2 linked regions of the Salmonirosea aquatica genome follow. Each later gene encodes a partner of the first gene's protein in a complex. Links are inferred from orthologs where the notes say so. Each region holds a gene or a part of one and is shown on either strand. Other genes may lie near its edges.

The links.
Region 2: the proteins of groL (region 1) and metK are in contact, whole or in part, in a cryo-EM structure (PDB 8P4O), measured with the Escherichia coli proteins. The link is inferred for Salmonirosea aquatica from one-to-one orthologs.

What each region holds. Positions count from the first base shown.
Region 1 is NZ_WHLY01000002.1:5,580,088-5,588,474, forward strand. Bases 1,702-4,575 are described here. They hold groL (chaperonin GroEL), read right to left. Parts: upstream 4,018-4,575; coding sequence 2,386-4,017; downstream 1,702-2,385. Other genes in these bases: GBK04_RS24030 (DUF4174 domain-containing protein), read right to left, coding at 1,748-2,203; GBK04_RS24040 (co-chaperone GroES), read right to left, coding at 4,113-4,412. Outside these bases: sucC (ADP-forming succinate--CoA ligase subunit beta), read right to left, coding at 1-605; GBK04_RS24025 (ABC transporter ATP-binding protein), read left to right, coding at 908-1,567; GBK04_RS24045 (hypothetical protein), read left to right, coding at 4,638-5,345; preprotein translocase subunit SecG, read right to left, coding at 5,431-5,808; GBK04_RS24055 (DUF8458 domain-containing protein), read right to left, coding at 5,997-6,830; LPS assembly lipoprotein LptE, read right to left, coding at 6,898-7,380; GBK04_RS24065 (sigma-54 interaction domain-containing protein), read right to left, coding at 7,465-8,387.
Region 2 is NZ_WHLY01000002.1:3,856,452-3,864,847, forward strand. Bases 2,477-5,359 are described here. They hold metK (methionine adenosyltransferase), read left to right. Parts: upstream 2,477-3,219; coding sequence 3,220-4,500; downstream 4,501-5,359. Other genes in these bases: GBK04_RS17040 (lycopene cyclase family protein), read left to right, coding at 2,477-2,786; GBK04_RS17050 (hypothetical protein), read right to left, coding at 4,573-4,872; GBK04_RS17055 (UDP-N-acetylmuramoyl-tripeptide--D-alanyl-D-alanine ligase), read right to left, coding at 4,954-5,359. Outside these bases: GBK04_RS17030 (hypothetical protein), read left to right, coding at 1-468; more of GBK04_RS17040, read left to right, coding at 1,629-2,476; more of GBK04_RS17055, read right to left, coding at 5,360-6,255; GBK04_RS17060 (T9SS type A sorting domain-containing protein), read left to right, coding at 6,406-8,396. UniProt on the Escherichia coli protein: Catalyzes the formation of S-adenosylmethionine (AdoMet) from methionine and ATP.

The sequences.
Region 1 (8,387 bases):
CGGTACAGGGCGGTAATGAACTTCACCATTTCTTTAAACGCCTCGCCTTCCAGACCCAGGGCAAAAGCTACCTTGCGGGCCTGAAAACCCTGCAAACCGACAGAAGGGTCGATCCATTCCTTCATGATTTTATCGGGCGTATGCTCGGCTACCTCCTCGATGTCCATACCGCCTTCGGTGCTGGCCATGATGACATTGCAGTTTTTGGCCCGATCCAGCAAAATGGAGATGTAAAATTCTTTCGGTTCGCTTGGTCCGGGGTAGTATACGTCCTCAGCAATCAGTACCTTATTGACCTGCTTTCCTTCGGGACCTGTCTGATGCGTCACGAGCACTTTACCCAGCAGATTTTTGGAAATCGTCCGCACGTCCTCGACCGACTTGGCCAAAGCCACGCCGCGCTGCTCGCCCCCGACAACCTTGCCTTTACCACGGCCACCGGCGTGTATCTGCGACTTCACCACGTACCACTTGGTGCCCGTCTGCTCGCTCAGGTTACGAGCCACTTCTACGGCCTTGTCGGGCGTGTCGGCTACGATGCCTTCCTGAATACGAACGCCGTATTTTTTAAGAATACTTTTGCCTTGATATTCGTGAATGTTCATTTTTTGAATTGAAAGTTAAAAGTTGAAAATGGAAACGGGGTAGCCCGGCGGTTGAAAGTGAGTAGAATCGCTTCGGAAGAGTACTTCCACGAATTATGATGTAAAAGTAGGTATTTCAGTCAATTACGATAAAGTGATATTTGATAGCCAACAGCCGGCAGCCAATGTATGCCTGTAATTCGTTAGTTTCACGGCAAATTAGCGAATAATTCAAAACGAGGATAAGTTTCACTCGCCTTTTGTGAAATGCTCTTTCAACTTTTAACAGCACGGGCTGCCCCGTCTCAACTGTCCACTAGAAAATGGCTTTACTTACCGCGCAGGGTATCACGCGCAGCTACGGCACTCTACAGGTTCTCAAGGGAATTGACCTCACGATTCAACCCGGCGAAATTGTTGCCATTGTGGGGGCCTCGGGAGCGGGCAAAAGTACCCTGCTGCACATCGTTGGCACCCTCGATCGGCCTGACCGGGGTCGGGTCACTATTCAGGATACGGATATATCTACGCTGAGCGATAAGGCGCTGGCGCAATTCCGCAACGAGAGCATCGGTTTTGTTTTTCAGTTTCATAATCTGCTGGCGGAGTTTTCGGCGCTTGAAAATGTGTGTATGCCGGGGTTCATCAATTCCAAAGCGAAGGAAGCCGATACCCGGAAGCGTGGCGCCGAGCTATTGGCCCTGTTGGGCCTGTCGGATCGGATGGATCACCTGCCTTCGCAGCTTTCGGGCGGTGAGCAGCAACGCGTTGCCGTAGCGCGGGCGTTACTAAACCGCCCGGCAGTGGTACTGGCCGATGAGCCGAGCGGCAATCTGGATTCCCGCAACGCCGAGGACCTGCATCGGTTATTCTTCACCCTGCGTGACGAATTGAACCAGACTTTTGTGATCGTAACCCACAACGAGCATCTGGCCGAGATGGCCGATCGCCGTCTGGTGATGCGCGACGGGTTGATGGAGTAACCCTGGCCTACGGATAGTTTCCAGTCAATTCTGATGTTTAAAATTATATAGGTACCTGTGACCGATCTGCCACCCAGACGTCCTAAGCAAGAAGTTTTTCATAACGTTGAGTAAATCAAAAAGCCGTCCGGAATTTCCGGACGGCTTTTTTGTGATTATAATAAGATTTTTACCAGCCCATTACTCTTTCCAAAAATACTGAGCTTTTGATAAGGCCTCGGGCCGGGTTTCAATGTTCAGCACCCGTAAGAATTGATCGGCGGTGTTGATTTTGGTACTACTCATGCGGAGGTTCCCTTTTTCATCAATAACCCATAAGTTGAACCGATCTTCGTGATACCGTAGCTTTTGCCTAAGGTACATCCGATCGATAACCGAGAGGGCAGCTGGAATCTGAACCACCACGATTTTTTCTTTTTTGAAGGTATTAAGGGAAGAATAAAGGGTATTAAGCTGTTCTTTGATCCTATGCTGCTGTTCAGCGGGAGCATAAATTACCACCAGCTTTTCGTTCCAAACCTGTTTTTCACGCAGGAAATCGGGAATGGTTTTCTGTTGTCCGTAACTGAATGTAAGGGTACCTAATAGTAAATAAGTAAGACCTGCCAGAGTACGAATAGAAAAAGATTGACGCATCGCTATATTACTTTACTGTTACTTCAATGTTAAATAATTGTTAATTTTAAAGATTCTGCCCTGTAAAAGCAAATCATTCCACAATTATTTTGTAAATGGAGTAACCATAGCACCATCAGCCAGGCAACAAAAAAGGCACGGACTCAGTCCGTGCCTTTTTGCTATACAAGTGGAAGTTGGAATTACATCATTCCGCCCATTCCACCGCCGTGGGGCATTCCGCCACCACCTTTGTCTTCTTCGGGCTCGTCGGCGATCACACATTCGGTGGTCAGCAACATACCCGCAATCGAGGCAGCGTTTTCCAGCGCCAGGCGCGTAACTTTCTTAGGATCGATAATACCCGCTTCCAGAAGATCTTCGTAGGTATTGTCCTTGGCATTGTAGCCGTAAGCACCCGTACCTTCTTTCACTTTCTGGATCACAACAGAACCTTCGCCGCCCGAGTTGGCTACGATGGTACGAAGGGGAGCTTCAATTGCCATCCGGATGATGTTGATACCCGTAGTTTCGTCGTCGTTGCTACCTGTCAGGTTGCTCAGCGCTTCGGCAGCCCGGATCAGAGCTACCCCACCACCGGCTACCACACCTTCCTCAACGGCGGCGCGGGTAGCGTGCAGAGCGTCATCAACACGGTCTTTCTTCTCTTTCATTTCCACCTCGGTGGCAGCACCGATGTACAGAATGGCTACGCCACCTGACAGCTTGGCCAAACGCTCCTGCAATTTCTCGCGGTCGTAGTCCGACGTAGTGTTTTCGATCTGGGCTTTGATTTGGTTCACGCGGCCGGAGATATCTTCTTTCTGACCGTCACCATTCACCAAAGTCGTGTTGTCTTTGTCGATAATAGCCTTCTCGCAGCTACCCAGGTAATCCAGCGTGGCGTTTTCCAATTTAAAACCGCGCTCTTCGCTGATCACCTGACCGCCGGTCAGGATGGCGATATCTTCCAGCATAGCCTTGCGACGATCACCAAAACCGGGAGCTTTTACAGCAGCTACTTTCAAAGCCCCGCGGATTTTGTTTACTACCAACGTAGCGAGGGCTTCTCCGTCTACGTCTTCGGCCAGGATAATCAAGGGACGACCCGTTTGCGCTACCGCCTCAAGGACGGGAAGCAATTCCTTCATGGAAGAAACTTTCTTTTCAGAAATCAGGATGTAAGGACGCTCCATTTCTACTTCCATTTTCTCCGTGTTGGTCACGAAGTAGGGAGAAAGGTACCCCCGATCAAACTGCATACCTTCTACCGTCTTCACTTCGGTTTCGGTACCACGGGCTTCTTCTACGGTAATTACACCTTCTTTACCCACTTTTTCCATAGCCTCGGCGATCATCTGACCGATCTCTTCGTCGTGGTTAGCCGAAATAGTAGCTACCTGCGCGATTTCCTTGGAAGTGGAAATGTCTTTTTTCTGGGTTTCCAGGTTCTTCACGATGGCACTGACAGCCTTGTCGATGCCGCGCTTAAGATCCATAGGGTTGGCACCCGCAGCCACGTTCTTCACACCAATGGTGTAGATGGCTTGCGCCAGGACGGTAGCCGTAGTAGTACCGTCACCAGCCGAATCGGCGGTTTTGGAAGCTACCTCTTTTACCAACTGAGCACCCATGTTTTCCATGGCGTCCTTCAGTTCGATTTCCTTGGCTACGGTCACACCGTCTTTAGTAATGGTAGGTGAGCCAAATTTCTTATCAATAACGACATTACGACCACGGGGGCCCAGCGTTACCTTTACGGCATCGGCGAGGGTATCTACTCCGCGTTTGATCTTATCGCGTGCATCTGAATCAAAAAAGATCTTCTTAGACATAACTTTTAGTTCTTAATGGTTTTACTTAAAATTTGATAAAAGAATGAGAAACCGGATGTTCCGGGATAGGTATTCACTCATTCAAAATTGAATTTTTACTGCTCGATGACGGCAAAAATATCTGATTCGCGCATGATGAGGCAATCCTTGCCATCTACGGTCAATTCAGTGCCAGAATACTTGCCGTACAGTACGGTATCACCCACTTTGACGGTCATTGGCTCGTCCTTTTTGCCAGGACCAGCCGCCAAAACGGTTCCGCGCTGGGGCTTTTCTTTCGCGGTATCAGGAATAATGATGCCAAAGGCAGTTTTTTCTTCGGCGGGAGCCGGTTCTACCAGAACGCGGTCGGCCAGGGGCTGTACACTCACTTTTTCTTCGGTTAAAGTTGACATAAGAATTAACGGTTTAATATTTTGTCATAATTTTAATTTGACATACCTATACAGGCATAATCTGTGCCAGCCGTTTTTTCTGTCATTTTTTCAGTCTAGGGCTGACATTCTTCATCATTTGAGATTTGCAAACAAAATGTACGCTATACTCCAAACAGAGAGTAGATCGTTTTGTATTTCGCAGGAATTGCTTAAATTTTACCCGTTAATCAACATAATCCCTCCATGACCAAACTATCAAGCCAGTGGCTCACCGACGGAATTCTGGATTTTGAGTACAAAAAATATGTCTTACTGGCATATTTACAGCACGTGCGTGACGAATTCAGGCAGCAAATGCTTTTTCCGCACCTACCCAATGTAACGGAGCATTATCAGAGTAGCGTTCATTTTAAAAAATCACAGAAATCGTTACGTACACATTTTCCCAAGAATCTGACCGGGATTGATCCGGTTCGGCTGCGGCTGCTCTATCAGGAAATCTACGAGGATGATCCGCATCTGGAAGAAATCAACGAAATCTTGGATTTTGCCATTCCGCAGTTTTCCCTGGTGCTGCAAGAGGGGCAGACCCGCTACGAAGAAGTAGAAAGCGGGCTTTCCATTGCGCCCATTGGCATCATTCCGCTCCGTACCGAAGAAGGGTACCTTTTCATCCATCGGGCCACCCGCCGCGAAACGACGATCTACAGCTATCAGGTCACGCTGTTCGATGCGCGTCGTGAGCGGATGATCCAGACTCGCTGGCTCGAATCGGTGCAGAAGAGCCAGAACACCACGTTCGAAAGCCTCAAAGTGCAACTTACGCGCCGCTATACCCATTTGCCCAATCCGGCCACTTACATGGTCGAATCGCCCCGCGAGTACCCCCTGGACGAAACCCTGCTGCCTGCCGCCAAGCAACTCATGGTGCGCTACATGCAGGCGGGGTAGGTTGGAAAGGAATCTTCCTATATGCGAAGCGCCGGCCTGATTTTTCAGGCCGGCGCTTCGCATATAGCTGAGGGTACTAACCGTATCAGTTCGTATCGCCGGGGGTTGTTGTCGCCGGAGCGGTCGTCGCTGGAGAGGTACCTGCGGCTGGAGGCGGCGCGATGCTGCCACCCGGTAGGGCACTGTTCTGGGCTTTTTCGATGTTGACGCTGTTGATCGTCTGGCTGGTTTGGGTACCGTTGCCTACGATAATGTAGGAAGCCAACGAAATGAACATGATGGCTCCGGCCATGCCCCAGGTGATTTGTTCAAGCAAATCAGTGGTTTTCTTCACGCCGAACATCTGGCCCCCGCTTCCACTGAACTCGCTGGAAAGCCCACCTCCCTTGGAGTTTTGTACCAGAACGATTAAAATCAGCAATACGGCAATAATGGCTACTAAAATAACAAGTGACAAGTACATTTTTTGAATGATGAATTATGAGTGATGAATTATGAATGAAAGGTTCGTAATGTGATTTCGTGTTTCGAAAAGAATTAAACAACGAAAAAAACGGAAAAAACAAGTATATATCAACAGAAGATAAGCTATGCAAAGTCTTGATAGAAAGATGATTGGGCCGTAACTAATCATTCGTCTTTCATAACTCATCATTGATTTTCCTCCCTCAATTCCGCAATTTTTTCCGCAAAGTAATCTCTTTTTTCCGGATTCTTTACCATCAGCTTTTCATAAATCTCGACGGCTTTATCCAATTTGCCCTGTTTGGTCAGGATCTTGGCAAAGGATTCGGTGACCATCCCCGCCAGGGGGGGCGCCGTAGCGCGCTGACTGAGATCGACCGTCTGGGTGGTCTGCTCGTTGGGCTGGTTGCGGATGGGACCGATCCGCGGATCATTCTTGATGAAGGCCTCGATGATTTCCTGCTGCTTGCGCCGGTCATCCTCCCGGGTTTTGGGAAGTGGGAGCAACGCAATCATCGGTATGGACGTGGGTTTGAGCCGTTTATAGGTAAGTTCTTCTTCGATCACCTTTTCGCTCATCACCCGGTCGTCCACCGGGGGAGAAGAGGGCAGGCTATCGTCAACGGGTGTTTCGGAGGTACCTGAAAGTTCTTCATAGGGCAAGAGGGTAGGTTTTCCGGACCCTTGGGAAACTGCCTGGGTACGAGAGTCGCGGTCCGACAGATGACGACCGGGCGACAGGTCGGTCATGCGGTTGAGGAGGGAATCCGACCAGGCAAATTCGCCCTCGATCAAATGGCGTAGGGCACTTCGATTGAGCGTGTGAATGGCTGCAAGAGGCAGAAGTTCGGTCAGGCGGGGTGAGGCGATATCGGCTCCTACCTTGGCCATCAGGGTGTAGGTGATCTGACAATAGGGGTAGGCCTGGGCGGTTGCTTCCAGCCGGGCTAGGTTGGGTGCCCCGATGTCGTGCGGGTGCGTTACCCAGTAGGCAAAGGTTTCTTTATCGACGGTAGTCATGCAGGGGAAACTTGGTGTCAGTAAGTAATCAATATTATCAATGAAGGTACAAACAAAGCCGTCCGGTTTACCAGTCGGCGGCCGACTTATTAAAAATATTCTGCACAATCTGATCCAGAATCGTGGGCAAAAGCCGGGCTTCGTTTTGATTGAGCGTCTGGCTCTGGGGAAAATCGGCGTAAAAGGAAAATGACTGGTCGAAATTCTTGGTTTCGTCCTTTGTATTGGTGAAGCGTACCTGCACCGTGACGTTGAGGCGGTTGAAGCCGGCCTGGTCGTTGGCGGTAGGTGCCACCGGCACCACGTCGTAACCCGTCAGGGTACCTTCCAGAACAAGATCCCCATTGTTGGGAACCAGGGTCAGGCTGGTGTTCCGCTGAAAGTACTCCTTTATTTTTTCGTTGATCTGGGTGGGTAGGTTAGCCGGTCCACCCGCCACTCCGGTGTTGAAATTCAGCACCGTGAACGTCTTGATGTCGGGCGAAAGATTAGTGCCCGTAAAGGAATACACCCCACAACCCACCGCCAGCAGTGATAGGCTCGTAATCAAAAACAGAAGAGCGTATTTCCTAAAAATCCCGTATCTCATAATCGCATGGGCAACCCCGTCATAATTCATAGCTTATAATTCCCCTCACTCCTCAATATCATACTGCTTGATTTTACGGTACAGGGTGCGCTCTGATATGCCTAACGCCTGGGCGGCGTACTTTCGTTTATTGTTATTGCGGCGCAGGGCTTTGATAATGAGATCTTTCTCCTGATTTTCCAGGGAAAGAGACTCTTCTTCCTCGGCGATATGCTCCACGTCTTCTATCAGATTGCGTTCTTCGGAGTACCGATCCAGATCCACCACGCGTTTAGGTACCCCCCGGTCGAATCCGGTCATGTCGGATAACTGCTGCTCATGGGCGGCCAGCAGGCGGGAGGCTTCGGTAACGGGTGAAGCGGTTTCAGGATTAATAGTGTCGAAAAGATCCTGATGGTTTTTCAGGATTTCGTGGTTGGGTTGTTCATTTTGTAAAACATCCCTGACTAGTTTCTTTAACTCGGTCACGTCGCGGCGCATGTCGAAGAGTACCTTATAGAGTAGCTCTCGTTCGGAAAAGGAGGTTGCGTCAGCGCCTGAGCCCAGAGGAATCAGCGCCTGGCCCATCCGGGCCCGGGGCGGAACGGGATTCATGGGATTCAGGTAGCGGTACAACGTGTCGGCACTGATGGGCTCATCCTTATCGGTTTCCAGGATTGTAATCTGTTCGGCGATGTTTTTCAATTGCCTGATGTTCCCGGGGAATTCGAAATCCATCAAAGTATCCCGGGCTTCCGCCGACAGCCGCACAGGCCGGGTACGATAGCGTTCGCCAAAATCGTTGGTGAATTTGCGGAAAAGCATCAGCACGTCTTCGCCCCGTTCGCGCAGGGGCGGTACGAAGATAGGTACCGTGTTGAGCCGGTAATACAGGTCCTCCCGGAACTTCCCGGTATTGACTGCTTCCCTGAGGTTGACATTGGTAGCCGCTACCACCCGCACATCGGTCTTCTGGACTTTGGAAGCTC
Region 2 (8,396 bases), 1.7 Mb from region 1 along the record:
TCGCGCTTTACCTATGGCAAGCAGAATTATCTGTTTGTACTCCGCCCCGAATACGGCCGTGAACTTATGTTCTTCAACCGTCATGCCGACGAGGGTATATCGATCAGTGGCGTTGTGGCGGCAGGACCCTCCATAGGTTTGGAAAAACCCTATATCGTTCAGTTTCAGACTCGTCCGGGCGTAATTGTTTCCGAGCCGTATGATCCGATCAAGCACGCTCAGTCTGAGCTCATCATTGGTTCGGGTAGCTTTTTTCAGGGCTTTGATAAAGTGAAAATCGTCCCCGGACTGCACCTAAAAACCGCCCTTACCTTTGAGCTGAGCGCCTTTCGTGAAAATATGACGGGGCTAGAAATCGGTTTTCTAGCCGAGGCATTCTCCCGGAAAATCATCATCATGCCCGCCGCTGAAAACCGTAGTTTTTTCACGTCGGGGTACGTGACGCTTTACTTTGGTAACAAGAAATAAATCAGGTCAAGGCCCTGATTTGCGGTTGAGTTGTTACATTCTCAATACTTTTGTGGTTAGTATAGAAAGCAGGAATTGTGGCATCGCCATCCTTAATCTGACTGCTGATTCCTGTAAGCCGATAGCTCTGTTATGATAGAATTACCTGTAATACCCTCCGAACGTAAAAAACGTCCCGACTGGCTGCGCGTAAAACTGCCGGCCGGTCCTGATTTCCTGCGGGTACGCCAACTGGTGGATACCTACAAACTTCATACGATATGCGAAAGCGGCAGCTGTCCCAATATGGGCGAATGCTGGGGCGCCGGCACGGCTACCTTCATGATTCTGGGCAATGTATGTACCCGGAGTTGTAGCTTCTGCGCCGTAGCTACCGGCCGTCCCAATGAGTATGACACCGACGAACCAAAGCGTGTAGCGGAAGCCATTCGGCTTATGGGTGTTAAGCATGCTGTGATTACTTCGGTGAATCGCGATGAACTGAAAGACCGGGGAGCTGAAATATGGTACCAGACGGTACGGCAAGTGAAAGAGCAAAGCCCCGCCACGACGATTGAAACGCTTATTCCCGACGTGAAAAACAACTGGGATGCTCTCCTGCGTATGATCGAGGGCGGGCAGGAGGTAGTGTCGCACAACATGGAAACCGTAGAACGGCTATACCGGGGGTACGTCCGCAGGCTAAGTACGCCCGCAGCCTGGAACAGATTCGCCGTACCAAGGAAGCCCGTCAACGTACAAAGTCAGGCATCATGCTGGGACTGGGAGAAACCCGGGAAGAGGTGTTCAAGGCCATGGACGATCTGGTGGAGAATGGTCTGGATATTCTGACACTCGGACAGTACCTGCAGCCGACCAAAATGCACCATGAAGTGATCGAGTGGATCACGCCCGAACTGTTCGACCTGTACCGTGAGGAAGGCCTGAAACGGGGCTTGAAGTACGTGGAATCAGGCCCGCTGGTGCGCTCCAGCTACCACGCCGAGCGGCATGTCAATGTACCTATCTGAGTGGATGGTTCGATTTTTTATAATGAAAGCCCATGTCCGTAACAGGATGCGGGCTTTTGGTTTTTTTTCTCTGAATCAGTAGATTAATCCCATGGATCACAAGTGTTTGCAGGAAGCCAATAGCCACCATCCACCAGCCATTGGTCATCTATGAAACGCTACGACTATATTATTGCGGGCGGCGGATTGGCCGGGTTGAGCCTGGCCTACTATATGAATCGGTCAGTACTTCGCAACAAGAGTATCCTGATTATCGAGAAGGACGAAAAGAAAAAAAATGACAGAACCTGGTGTTTTTGGGAAAAAGAGGGACAGGGTACCTTCGACGCCATAGTCTTTCGCAAATGGCAACAGGCTTATTTTTATGGTGGCGGTTTCGAGAAAAAACTGGATTTGGGAGAGTATACTTACAAATGGATCAAAGGACTGGATTTCTATGATTTTGTTCGCACCGATCTTGCCTCTAATCCGAACATCTCCTTTCTGACTGCTACCATCGAACGCCTCACCGACACAACCGACGGAGGATTTGTGATTACGGATTCCGGGCAGTTCATTGCCGACTACGTATTTGACAGCATAACGCCGCTTTCGCTCGAAAATGAGAAACGGCATAACCTCCTTCAGCATTTCAAGGGCTGGGAAATTACCACATCGAATGCCACTTTTGATCCTACCTGCCCTATCATGATGGACTACCGGGTTGAGCAGGAGGGGATCGGAGTACGGTTTGGCTACGTTTTACCTATTTCTGCCAACCGGGCGCTGGTGGAATACACCGTTTTTTCTGATACCTTGCTGCTCCCCGAAGAATACAGTCGGGAACTCCATACCTATATACGGGATTTCCTGAAAATTACCGATTTTAACATCGAGGATGAGGAGTTTGGTGTGATTCCGATGACTGATGAACGCCCCAAAACTTCCAAGCGGAATCACGTCATCCGGATCGGTACCTCGGGAGGTTATGTCAAGGCTTCCACGGGTTACGCATTCAGCCGTACCCAACGCTTCACGCAGGAATTGGTGAGCCAGCTACTGACGGCCGGGAAGCCACTGTACCCCAAACGGACGATACGGCAGAACTTCAAACGATTACTCGACAGTACGTTGCTCAATGTGCTGCTGAAAGAGCGTCATTCGGGAAAGGACATATTCACCCGGCTCTACCAGCGTAATCCGACGCCCCGGCTGTTTGCTTTCATGGATGAAGATACCTCGCTATTGGACGATCTGCGGGTTATGGTTACGGTACCTTTATGGGCTTTCACCCTGGGAATGTTTGATGCGCTGATGAAGCGGTTCTGACTTATATCCTATTGGACAGAATAGGAAAACAGAGGTACGGCTATTTCTTGCGAAATTAATATTTTGTTTTGCCTAGTTGGTTGTTTGACAGGCGATTATATGAATCCGTTATCTATTTGCCTAGTGCCAACGATTCAAAATTTGGTTAATTTCTCAAAAAAATTCAATTTTGCATCTGCATCCAGAAGCTTCGGCGGAAGCGCCAACCGGGCTGAACACCACGGTGGTACAGGAACGATGTGGGTTTGACGGAAGAACTGGCAGCCGAATGGTAGCCATCCTCTCTTTCTAAAAGCCAAAAAGTTCATCCTCCCGCCTTACTTTCTGGACCCAAGCTAACTGGTTTCTTTTGAAAGCCAGTGTTCGAATCCAGTATGTAGTGTATCACTGTATCAGTTCCAGTCACTTTCCATTTTCAACTGTCAACTAATTTATGCCTTATTTATTCACTTCGGAGTCTGTGTCGGAAGGACACCCCGACAAAGTAGCCGATCAGATTTCGGACGCCCTCATTGACAACTTCATGGCGTGGGATCCCAGTAGCAAGGTGGCCTGCGAAACCTTAGTTACTACGGGTCAGGTAGTGCTGGCTGGTGAAGTAAAAACCAATACCTACCTGGATGTGCAGAAAATTGCCCGGGAGGTAATCCGCAAGATTGGCTACACCAAAAGCGAGTATATGTTCGAGGCCAACTCCTGCGGTATCTTATCCGCCATTCACGACCAGAGCGCCGACATCAACCAGGGCGTAGATCGCGCGGCTGAAAGTCAGGATTTTGAGTCTAAGGCCAACGCGCAGGGCGCCGGTGACCAGGGCATGATGTTCGGTTATGCTACCCGCGAAACCAGCAACTACATGCCGCTGGCGCTCGATATGGCGCACAGCATTTTGAAAGAACTTTCCCATATTCGCAACAACGAACCCGAACTGATCCCCTACCTCCGGCCCGACGCTAAATCGCAGGTAACGATCGAATACGGTGACGACAACGTACCCCAGCGCATCGATACCATTGTGGTGTCGACGCAGCACGATGATTTTGCCAGCGAGCAGGATATGCTGGAGAAAATTAAGTCCGATATTATTTCCTTTGTCATTCCCCGGGTAAAAGCCACACTGCCGGAGGAATTGCAGAAACTATTTACCGACGACATTACCTACTACATCAACCCTACTGGCAAATTCGTGATCGGTGGACCGCACGGAGATACGGGACTGACGGGCCGCAAGATTATTGTGGATACCTACGGGGGCAAGGGTGCCCATGGTGGTGGTGCTTTCTCGGGCAAGGATCCTTCCAAAGTAGACCGCTCGGCGGCCTACGCTACGCGGCACATCGCCAAAAACATGGTGGCTGCCGGCCTGTGCGACGAAGTGCTGGTGCAGGTTTCGTACGCCATCGGGGTAGCCAAGCCCTGCGGACTTTTCGTGGATACCAAGGGTACCTCCAAAGTGGATCTGAACGACGGGGCCATTGCCCGCAAAATCGAGGAAATCTTCGATATGCGTCCCTACGCCATCGAGGAGCGTCTGAAACTGCGTAATCCTATTTACTCCGAAACGGCCGCCTATGGCCACATGGGGCGGGTCAATGAAGTAGTGAAGAAGACCTTCAAAGGCGCCGATGGTACCGAAAAAGAGGTAGAAGTAGAACTGTTTACCTGGGAGAAACTAGATTACGTCGATAAGATCAAAGAAGCGTTTGACTTGTAAGCGTCATAGTATAGCGTTCGATATTTGCAAAAAAGGCCGGTAGATCAATTCTCCGGCCTTTTTTATGCGTCCTTACTCGCGAATATAGATTTTTATACCCCCAATGCGCCCCGCAACGAAGTTATAGACAACGGCAGATAAAGCACCTGATATCATACCTACCACGCCATATATAATAGGTACCAATATCACAAAGAAGATACCACCTCCAAAAACAAGTCCGCGCTCGTAGCCTCCTAACGACTTGCCGGTGAACGGCATAGAAAGCACCGAGAAAAATAAAAGGCAGAACAATAGGCTGACCACAGCCATGACAGTTCCGGCCATGAGGGCAACGGAGCCCACGTCGAAACGGGTGATTTCTTTTTTCATAAAAGTCGTAGAGTTTAGAAATAAAAAAAGGAAGGGTCATGTAGAACCGTTCCCAAAATACGCTATTCTTTAAGATTTACCTCACAAAAACTGCACGACGCTTTCCAGACCCATGCCGCGCGAACCTTTGATAAGAATATGGGTATCGTCCTGCGGATGATCCATGAGCCAGTTGTGCAGCGAAAATTTATCGGGGATATAGTAGGCTTTGGGCAGCGCGGGTAGAGCGTGCTGCATAAGCGGCCCTGTCAGGATTACCAGATCAAAATTGCATTGTGCCAGCATTTCGCCAAGCGCCCGGTGTTCGGCTTCGGCATCGTGGCCCAGCTCGAGCATATCGCCCAGAATTACCATTTTACGGGTAGCTACGCTCTTGGTCAAATGATCAATGGCCGCCTCCATCGAGCTGGGATTGGCGTTATATGCATCGAGGGTGATCGTATTGCTCCCTTTGTAGAATACCTGCGAGCGGTTGTTGTCGGGCTGGTATTCCGAGATAGCCCGGTGGGCGTCGTCGCCGGGTACCCCAAAGTAATGGCCTATGGCCAACGCCGCACAGATATTCTCGAAATTGTGCCGACCGGGCAGGTGGGTGGTAATGGCCTGCTTTTCCTGATTTTCGTACGTCACAAAGGGTACGTCTTCGAGTAAGGTCGGATTCACCGCCGAATTTTCGGAACCGTAGAATACAATTTCGCCGAACGAGTGTTTCTTGCTTACCATTTCCATCAGTACCTCATTCTGCGTGTTGACGAATACAACCCGCTTTTTCTTAGACAGGTAGGCATACAATTCTCCCTTGCCTTTTTTGATCCCCGCCAGACCGCCAAATCCTTCCAGATGCGCTTTGCCAATGTTGGTAATCAGTCCGTGTGTGGGTTGGGCAATCGTACACAGTGTGGCTATTTCCCCCTGATGGTTGGCACCCATTTCTACCACTACCATGTCGTACTGTTGGGGATTTACCGCCAGAATGGTGAGGGGTACCCCAATATGGTTGTTGAGGTTGCCCCGGGTAGCGTAGGTACGGTACTTCTTGGCCAATACGGCCGCGATGAGTTCCTTGGTGGTGGTTTTTCCATTCGAGCCCGTCAGGGCTATAACCGGAATCTCCCAGGTACTGCGATGATGTCTGGCCAGGTTCTGCAGAGCAGTAAGTACGTCTTCAACTAGCAGAAACCGCTTGTCTTCCACTACCGCGGGGTCGTCTACTACTGCGTAGGATGCGCCATTTTCCAGGGCATTTTTGGCGAAGGCATTGCCATCGAATTTCTCTCCTTTTAGGGCAAAAAACAGACTTCCCGCTTCAATTTTCCGCGTATCGGTGCTGATAGTAGGATTTCTCAAATAAATTTTATAGAGTGCTTCGGGTGTTATTTCCATCATTTTTAATCTTTTTATGACAATCGGCGGAGGCTTTGCGTTTAGGTAAGTAGGGCAATCCAAAACCCATCAACCGGAGCGCCGGGCCGTTTTCAAAAACCATACGGGTTTAATCGCTTTCCCCAACAAAATTAGGCGAAATTATCCTCAATGAAACGCATTGTCTACCTATACTTCCTGGGGTTAAGCCTACTTACCAATTCAACGGTGGCCCAGCAGGCCTGGTTCCGACTGGATACTACCGCTACTGTCACGCGTGCGGGAAAAAACCTGCTTAACCCCTGGGCGGGTGGCCTGAACGCCGGGCAGTTCTCGACGATGGACCTGGATGGAGACGGTACCGACGACCTCGTCGCCTTTGACCGCACCACCAATCGGGTCACGACTTTTCTGGGCAACGCCGCTACTAAAACTTACCGACACGCGCCGGCTTACGAAGCCCTTTTTCCGCCGATGGAAAACTGGATGCTGCTCGTGGATTATGATAAAGACGGACGCAAAGACCTCTTCACCCACACGCCACAGGGCGTCAAAGTGTATAAAAAAATACAGAATGGCAGTACCTGGTCGTGGAAGCTATTCAAACCGCTACTGAACTCGGTGGGTTTTTCGGGACCGATCAATTTATTGGTAGTAGCTACGGACATTCCCGCCCTGACCGACGTAGACAACGACGGCGACCTGGATATCATCACCTACGAGATATTGGGGAATTTCGTGGAAATGCACCAGAACATGAGCATGGAACGCTATGGGGTACCCGATAGTCTCGAATTCATCCGGAACGGCCTGTGTTGGGGAAATTTCGTCAAGGAACACTGCAACGATTTTAAATTGGGAGTCGACTGCGGGGCGGTCGAAAACGTGGGTGGAGGTACCTCCAATGGCCGCATTCTGCACGCCGGAAACGCCATACTGATCCAGGACCTCAACGGCGACGGCAAAAAGGATATGCTCATGGGCCACGTCACCTGCGACAACGTGGCGCGGCTGGTCAATACGGGTACCAACCGGGTGGCTGATTTCACGAGCTTCGATGTGAATTATCCCGCTCAGAATCCCGTTAATTTCACCATTTTTCCGGCCGTTTATTCCGAGGATGTCGACTTCGATGGCGTAAAGGATTTGCTGGCGGCACCCAATGTGTATGCCAATGAGGGCAACCTGATGGACTTCCAGGCATCCACCTGGTACTACCACAACGCCGGCACGGACAGCAATCCTACCTTCGAGCTCAGGCAGAAAAACTTTTTGCAGGATCAGATGATCGACATTGGCGAAAATGCCGCTCCTGCCTTTTTTGACGTGGACGGTGACGGCGACCAGGATATGCTGGTAGGTACGGGGGGCGTTCGGGGCGAAACGGGTTTCCGGGGTAGCTTACAATTGTTTAGAAATACAGGCGATGCCAAAACGCCCCGTTTTGACTGGGTAGGCGAAGAGTACCTTAAACTGTCGGAAACATTTCAGCTTACTCACATCAAGCCCCAATGGGCCGACTTCAACGGTGATGGGGTACCTGACTTGGGTTTTTCAGGTGTCTCGTTTCAGGGGATCGAATACCGCTATCTACCCAATCGCGCCGCTCGAGGCCAGGCCGTTCAGTTGTCTGTGAATGAGGCTATTACTATTACATTGCCTGGAGCACAGGCAAGTGATATCCCTTATTTTTACGATACCGATCAGGATGGCGATCTGGATTTACTTGTCGGTAAGGCACAAGGTAATATCGTACACTACCTGAACACGGGTACGGCCAAACAGCCCGCCTACCAGCTTCAAACCGAAAACTTGGCCGGGGTAGGTACCAACTTTGCGGGCCGCTTCGTCAGTGTGGCAGTTGCGGACATTAACCTCGACGGCCAGCCCGACCTACTCACGGCCGACCAAACGGGTATGGTACGGATTTTCCATACCGGTACCTGGGGGCAGTGGAGTCGCCGCGATAGTTTGCTGGTGGAGGCTGGCAACGGAGCTACTGCGCCCAGGCTGGGGGCCTACCTTCAGGCGACCGTCGCCGACTACACGGGAGACGGCAAGCCCGACGTAGCTGTAGGTACCTATGGCGGTGGCATACGACTGCTGACGAATGTGCTACCCGTTACCATTACTGCGGTAGAACCTGTCCCGCATTCCACTTT